Regions from separate parts of the Kitasatospora sp. NPDC057518 genome, predicted to be linked through region 2. Evidence: riboswitches for the same ligand, from Rfam matches in the RefSeq annotation. Region 2 holds a riboswitch; the other holds the start of a gene.

Region 1 (3,398 bases), on a different contig from region 2:
CACTCGGACGGTGCCTCGTCCTCGTCGCCCAGCAGCGTGCGCACCAGCGGGTGGGCGCAGAACAGGCCGTCGCGCACCCCGATGCCGTACTCGGCGGACAGCGCGGCGGAGAAGTGCGAGCTGTTCCAGTCCCGGACGACGAAGGACAGCACGCCCACCCGGGCGGAGCCCTCGCCGAACAGGTTCAGCACCTTGACCTGCGGGATCTCGGCCAGCCCGGCCGTCAGCCGGGCGATCAGCTGCTGCTCGCGGGCCTCCAGCCCGTCGAAGCCGGCCTCGGTCAGCGCCCGGCAGGCCGAGGCGATCGCGTAGGCGCCGATGACGTTCGGCGAGCCGGCCTCGTGCCGGGCCGGGCCGGTGTGCCACTGCACGGCCACCGAGCCGTCGGCCTCCCGGGCCACCGTCCGGGTCGCCCCGCCGCCGGCCAGGTACGGCTCGGCCGCGTCCAGCCAGTCCGCCCGGCCGGCCAGCACCCCGGCGCCGAACGGCGCGTAGATCTTGTGGCCGGAGAAGGCGATCCAGTCGACGTCCAGCTCGCGCACCGAGACCCGGTGGTGCGGCGCCAGCTGGGCGGCGTCCAGCACCACCCGGGCGCCGTGCCGGTGCGCGGTCGCGGTCAGCTCGGCGACCGGCCACAGCTCGCCGGTCACGTTGGAGGCGCCGGTGACGCAGAGCAGCTTGGGGCCCTCGGGCGCCTCGGCGAGCGCGGCGTCCAGCGCGGCCACCGCCTCGGCCCGCGAGCGCGGCGCCCGCAGGTAGGTGACGTCCAGTCCGGCGTGCGCCCAGGGCAGCAGCGAGGCGTGGTGCTCGGTCTCGAAGGCGAACACCCGGGTGCCGGCCGGGACGGCGGAGGCCAGCAGGTTGAGCGAGTCGGTGGTGGCCCGGGTGAAGACCACCTGGTCGCCCTCGCGCAGGTCGAGGAACTCGCCGACGGTGCGGCGGCTCTGCTCGAACAGGTCGGTGGACAGCTGGGAGAGGTACCCGGCCCCGCGGTGGACGCTGCCGTAGTACGGCGCGTAGGCGGCGACGTCGTCCCACACCCGCTGGAGCGCCGGCGAGCTCGCCGCGTAGTCGAGCGCCGCGTAGCCGACCTTCTCACCGCTGGCGAGCGGGACCTGGACGTCGGCGCCGAGGACGGCGAGCGGGGTGCGGATTTCGGTGGCCAGAGACATGGGGATGCACTCCTTCTGGGGCAAGGGACCCCGGGAGTGCTAGTCGTCGGGCGTCCGCGCTTGTCGCACGGACGGCTTGCCGTGACGACCCGGTCCTCACCCAGGGCACCCCGCCACGGACGGAGGGTTGCCGGACAGCCAGCTGGGGCTTGGCGCTGTCACTCATGACCTGGCGAAGACTCTAGGCCGGGTCCACCGGGTGGTCAAACGGGCATCCAGCATCCGGACAGCACGGGAGCCCGCGCCGACGTACCGGCACGGGCTCCCCAACTTCCGCCTCAGGCCCGGCTGGTGGCCTCCGACCAGCGCCGCAGCAGGTCCTGCGCGGCCCCGGAGTCGATCGCCTTCGCGGCCCGCTCCATGCCGGCCGCCAGCTGCTCGGTGAGCGGCGCGTCGCCCAGCTCCAGCGCGACCAGCGCCGCCGCCGTGTTCAGCAGGACGGCGTCCCGCACCGGCCCGTGCTCGCCGGCCAGCAGCCGCCGCGCGACCTCGGCGTTGTACGAGGCGTCCGCCCCGCGCAGCGCCTCGATGCCGACCAGCTCGATGCCCACGTCCCGCGGGTCGAAGGTGGACTCGGTGACGACCCCGTCGCGCACCAGCCAGACCTGCGAGGTGGTGGTGATGGTCAGCTCGTCCAGCCCGTCGTCGCCGCGGAAGACCAGCGCGGTGGCGCCCCGCCGGGCCAGCACCCCGGCGATCAGCCCGGACAGCCGGGTGTCGAAGCAGCCGATGGCGTGCGCGGTGACCTTGGCCGGGTTGGTCAGCGGACCGAGGATGTTGAAGGCGGTCGGCACCCCGAGGTCGCGCCGCGCGGTGGCGGCGTGCCGCATCGAGGGGTGGAACTTCGCCGCGAAGCAGAAGGTCAGCCCGACCTCCTCGGCCACCTCGGCGACCCGCCGGGGGGAGAGGTCCAGCGCCACCCCGAGCTTCTCCAGCACGTCCGAGGAGCCGCTGGTCGAGGAGGCCGACCGGTTGCCGTGCTTGACCACCTTGGCGCCGGCGGCCGCCGCGACGATCGCCGACATGGTGGAGATGTTGACGGTCTTCGCCCGGTCCCCGCCGGTGCCGACGATGTCCACCGCCGGGCCGGGGATCTCCAGCGGCTCGGCGTGCGCGTACATCGCGTCGACCAGGCCGGCGATCTCCTCGACCGACTCGCCCTTGGCCCGCAGCGCGATCATGAACCCGGCCACCTGGACGGGGGACGCCTCGCCGCTCATGATCCGGTCCATCGCCCACGCGGTGGACGAGCGGTCGAGGTCCTCCCCCTGCAACAGTGCCGCCAGGAGGTCCGGCCAGGTGCGGACCACCTGCGCGGGGTCGCTACCGCCGTTCGCAGGGTTCACGTTCACCATGGCTGACTCCAGCTGTTGTCGGTTCCCCGCTCCGGGGACGTCCGTACGGATGGAGCCAGCCTATCGAGCGGAGCGCCCGCTTCTACCCCTGTCTTTCCTACTCCTGGCGCGGATTTCAGCGGACTGCCGGAGTCCGCTTCGCCAGCCGGTCCCGCAGCAGGGTGGCGACCGCCCCGGCCAGCGCCACCGGCTCCACCGGACGGGAGATCGCGGCGTCGGCCCGGCTCCAGGCGGCCAGCCAGGAGTCCTGCGGCCGGCCGATCAGCACCAGGACCGGCGGGCAGCCGTAGATCTCGTCCTTGAGCTGGCGCCCGAGGCCCAGCCCGCCGGCCGGAACGGCCTCGCCGTCCAGCACGCAGAGGTCCACTCCCCCCTTCTCCAGTGCCTTGAGCACCGCGGGGGTGGTCGCGCACTCCAGGTAGGACAGTTCCGGAAGGTCCTCGGCAGGGCGGCGGCCGAGCGCCGTCAGCACCTGCTCGCGGGTGTTGCGGTCGTCGCTGTAGACGAGGACGGTGAGCGTCTCATCGGTCGTGTACGCCATGGGCCCTGCTCCCTCAAGTGTGATCCGGACCACGTTCGCCTGATCCGGATGCTACTCCCGATCACCCTCCGCCGAGTCCCCCTCGCGCACGTTCCTCCTCAAGCCGCCGCGCCCCGGACTCACCCGCCTGGAGGACGGCCCGTCACCCGACCCCGCCCGGTCCACCCGTACGGCTCACCCGGACGCCCTCCCCCCTACCTCCCCCGGCTACTCCGACCGTGCACCGGCGCGCCGGGCAACGGGGTCCAGGCTCCTCCGAGGAACCATCAGAAAAGGGACACGCCGCTGCTCACCCCCCGTACGGACACCCCGTCGCCCCCCAAGCGGGCA
Region 2 (3,398 bases):
TGCGCAGGATGGTGGGGATGCGGACGGTGGCGCTCATGACTCTCCTAGCGGGGGCGGGGCCTATCGGGTGGTTCAGGCGGACACGAGGCCGGCGGCGCGGAACGAGTCCAGCGTCGGGCGGATGACGGCGGTCATCCCGGAATCGGAGACGGCGTCCAGGGTCTTCAGCCCGTCGCCGGTGTTGATCGCGACGGTCTCCTTGGCCGGGTCCAGCTGCCCGGTCTCGACCAGCTTCTTCAGCACGCCGACGGTCACCCCGCCCGCGGTCTCGGCGAAGATCCCCTCGGTCCGCGCCAGCAGCCGGATCGCCGCCACGACCTCGGCGTCCGTGACGTCCTCCACCGCGCCACCGGTACGGCGGGCGATGTCCAGCACGTACGGGCCGTCGGCCGGGTTGCCGATCGCCAGCGACTTGGCGATGGTGTCCGGCTTCACCGGCTTGATCACGTCCCGGCCGGCCTTGAACGCGGCCGACACCGGCGAGCAGCCCTCCGCCTGGGCGCCGAAGACCTTGTACGGCCGGTCCTCGACCAGGCCGAGCCTGATCAGCTCCTGGAGCCCCTTGTCGATCTTCGTCAGCTGCGAGCCCGAGGCGATCGGGATCACGATCTGCTCCGGCAGCCGCCAGCCGAGCTGCTCGCAGATCTCGTACGCCAGCGTCTTGGAGCCCTCGCCGTAGTACGGCCGCAGGTTCACGTTGACGAAGCCCCAGCCCTCGCCGGCCGGGTCGCCGATCAGCTCCGAGCAGAAGCGGTTCACGTCGTCGTAGTTGCCCTCGATGCCGACCAGCTCGCCGCCGTACACCCCGGCCATGACGACCTTGCCCTGCTCCAGGTCGTGCGGGATGAACACGCAGGACCGGAACCCGGCCCGGGCCGCCGCCGCACCCACCGCGCCGGCCAGGTTGCCGGTGGAGGAGCAGGACAGCGTGGTGTAGCCGAACGCCCGGGCCGCCTCGATCGCACACGCGACCACCCGGTCCTTGAACGAGTGCGTCGGGTTCCCGGAGTCGTCCTTGATGTGCAGCTGGGCGGTGAAACCGAGCTCCCGGCCCAGGTTGTCCGCCTTCACCAGCGGGGTCCACCCCGGGTTCAGGTTCGGCTTGGACGCCACGTCGGCCGGCACCGGCAGCAGCGGCGCGTACCGCCAGATGGAGGCCGGACCGGCCTCGATCCGCTTGCGCAACTCCTCGGCGCCCTCGCTGCCGAACTCGTAGGCGATCTCCAGCGGGCCGAAGCACTCCAGGCACGCGAAGCTGGGGCCGAGCGGGAAGCGGGTGCCGCACTCGCGACAGGACAGCGCGGCGGCCGGGCCGAGGTCGACGGAAACGGGTGCGGCAGTGTCGATAGCCATGATGGCGAGGCCTCTCTCCTCATCTTCCCCGTGGCGCGGTCGCGACACGGGACGGAATTGGCACCTGTCCCGCCGGGGCCTGTCGACAGACAGCCGCGCGAGAAGGTTGCCGGGACGTCAACGGGCCGTTCCCTCAGTCCCTCTGGATGAGCTTGTGAAATTGTGGTGGTGCTCAACGGAGACCCCGGCGTGCAAAGGTCCGACCGCTGTACGAAGACTGTATCCGAAGGCGTCAAACCTGAACGGGACCGTCCGCCAAGCGAGATGACCCGTCCCACCGACCTCGCCGAGGAGATCTCCGTGCCCGCCGAACCGACTCCCGCGCTCCTCCCGCAGGCGGCGTCCTGGCTGCGCCGCCGCTCCTGGAGCGCGGCCGACCGGCCGGTCCGCACCCTGCTCGACGCCAAGGAGCGCACCGGTCGCACGGTCAGCGTGGTCCTCCCCGCCCTGGACGAGGAGGCCACCGTCGGCGACATCGTCCGCACCATCCGCCGCGAGCTGATGGAACGCCTCCCGCTCGTCGACGAACTCGTCGTCGTCGACTCCGGCTCCACCGACGCCACCGCCGCCGTCGCCGCCGAGGCCGGCGCCCGGGTCGAGCACCGCGACGCCGTCCTGCCCCGGCTGCCCGCCGTCCCCGGCAAGGGCGAGGTGCTCTGGCGCTCGCTGCTGGTCACCCACGGCGACATCGTCTGCTTCGTCGACGCCGACCTGCGCGAGTTCGACCCGGCCTTCGTCTCCGGCATCATCGGCCCGCTGCTCACCGACGAGTCCATCCAGCTGGTCAAGGCCATGTACGACCGCCCGCTGGAGTCGGAGGGCGCCGTCCTGCCCGCCGGCGGCGGGCGGGTCACCGAACTCGTCGCCCGCCCCCTGCTCAACCTCCACTGGCCGGAACTCGCCGGTTTCGTCCAGCCGCTCGGCGGCGAGTACGCGGCCCGCCGCTCACTGCTCGAACGGCTGCCCTTCCCCACCGGCTACGGCGTCGAACTCGGGCTGCTGGTCGACGCCCTGGAGCTGGCCGGCCTGGACGCCCTCGCCCAGGTGGACGTCGGTGTCCGGCACCACCGCCACCAGGACGGCCAGGCCCTCGGCCGGATGGCCGCCACCATCTACCGGACCGCCCTGGAACGCCTCGACCGCACCCACCGCCTCAAGGCCTCCGCCGACCTCGTCCACCCCCACCTCACCCAGTTCACCCGCGACCCGGAAACCCGCGCCTTCACCGCCCACACCCACCCGGTGACCGCCCTCGAACGGCCCCCGATCCACACCCTCCCCGAGTACGCCGCCCGCCACTAGACCCTCTCTTCGACGGGCCGCACGGGTTTGCCACGCCGACCCCACGGCAACATGCCAACCATGGGCGATCTCACGACCAACCGTTCGAGCGTGACCGGCACCGCCCCCGTCCTGGTGGCGTCCAACCGGGGACCGGTGTCCTTCAGCACCGCCGACGACGGCACGCTGACCCTGCGCCGCGGCGGCGGCGGCCTGGTCTCCGGCCTCTCCGCCATCGACGACCCGAACGCCGTCTGGGTCTGCGCCGCCCTCGACGACTCCGACCGCAGGGCCGCCGCCGAGGCACCCCACGGCCGCCTCGACCTGGCCGGCCACGAGGTCGGCGGCCAGGCCGTACGGATGCTGGACATCGACCCGCTGACCTTCGCCCGCGCCTACAACGGCGTCGCCAACTCCACCCTCTGGTTCGTCCACCACCTGCTCTACGCGACCCCCACCGCGCCCTCCTTCGACGCCGCCTTCCGCACCGAGTGGGCCGCCTACCGGGCCTACAACGAGGCCTTCGCCGAAGCCCTCGCCGCCGAGGCCGCCCCGAACGCCGCCGTCCTCGTCCAGGACTACCACCTCTCCCTGGTCCCGGCCCTGCTCCGCGAAGCCCGCCCCGACCTGCGGATCGGCCACTTCTCGCACACCCCCTGGGCCCCGCCCGAGTACTACCGGATGCTGCCCGACGACGTCGCCCGGGCCGTCCTCACCGGCATCCTCGGCGCCGACCGGGCCGGCTTCCTGACCCAGCGCTGGGC

What was found. A riboswitch is a leader RNA that binds a small molecule or an ion and turns the genes downstream of it on or off. The one in region 2 is predicted to bind S-adenosylmethionine.
Region 1: it holds a riboswitch for S-adenosylmethionine, as region 2 does, so the genes downstream of both, ACFU7Z_RS05525 (aminotransferase class V-fold PLP-dependent enzyme) here and thrC (threonine synthase) in region 2, are expected to answer to the same signal.

What each region holds. Positions count from the first base shown of each region.
Region 1 covers NZ_JBHVEU010000032.1:17,011-20,408, forward strand. The annotation lists gene ACFU7Z_RS05525 (aminotransferase class V-fold PLP-dependent enzyme) at 1-1,172, opposite strand, end outside; SAM riboswitch class IV at 1,224-1,342, opposite strand; gene trpD (anthranilate phosphoribosyltransferase) at 1,451-2,527, opposite strand; gene ACFU7Z_RS05535 (hypothetical protein) at 2,643-3,068, opposite strand.
Region 2 covers NZ_JBHVEU010000366.1:2,681-6,078, reverse strand. The annotation lists gene ACFU7Z_RS29675 (MoaD/ThiS family protein) at 1-37, opposite strand, end outside; gene thrC (threonine synthase) at 73-1,353, opposite strand; SAM riboswitch class I at 1,370-1,506, opposite strand; gene ACFU7Z_RS29665 (glucosyl-3-phosphoglycerate synthase) at 1,618-2,655, shown strand; gene ACFU7Z_RS29660 (trehalose-6-phosphate synthase) at 2,716-3,398, shown strand, end outside.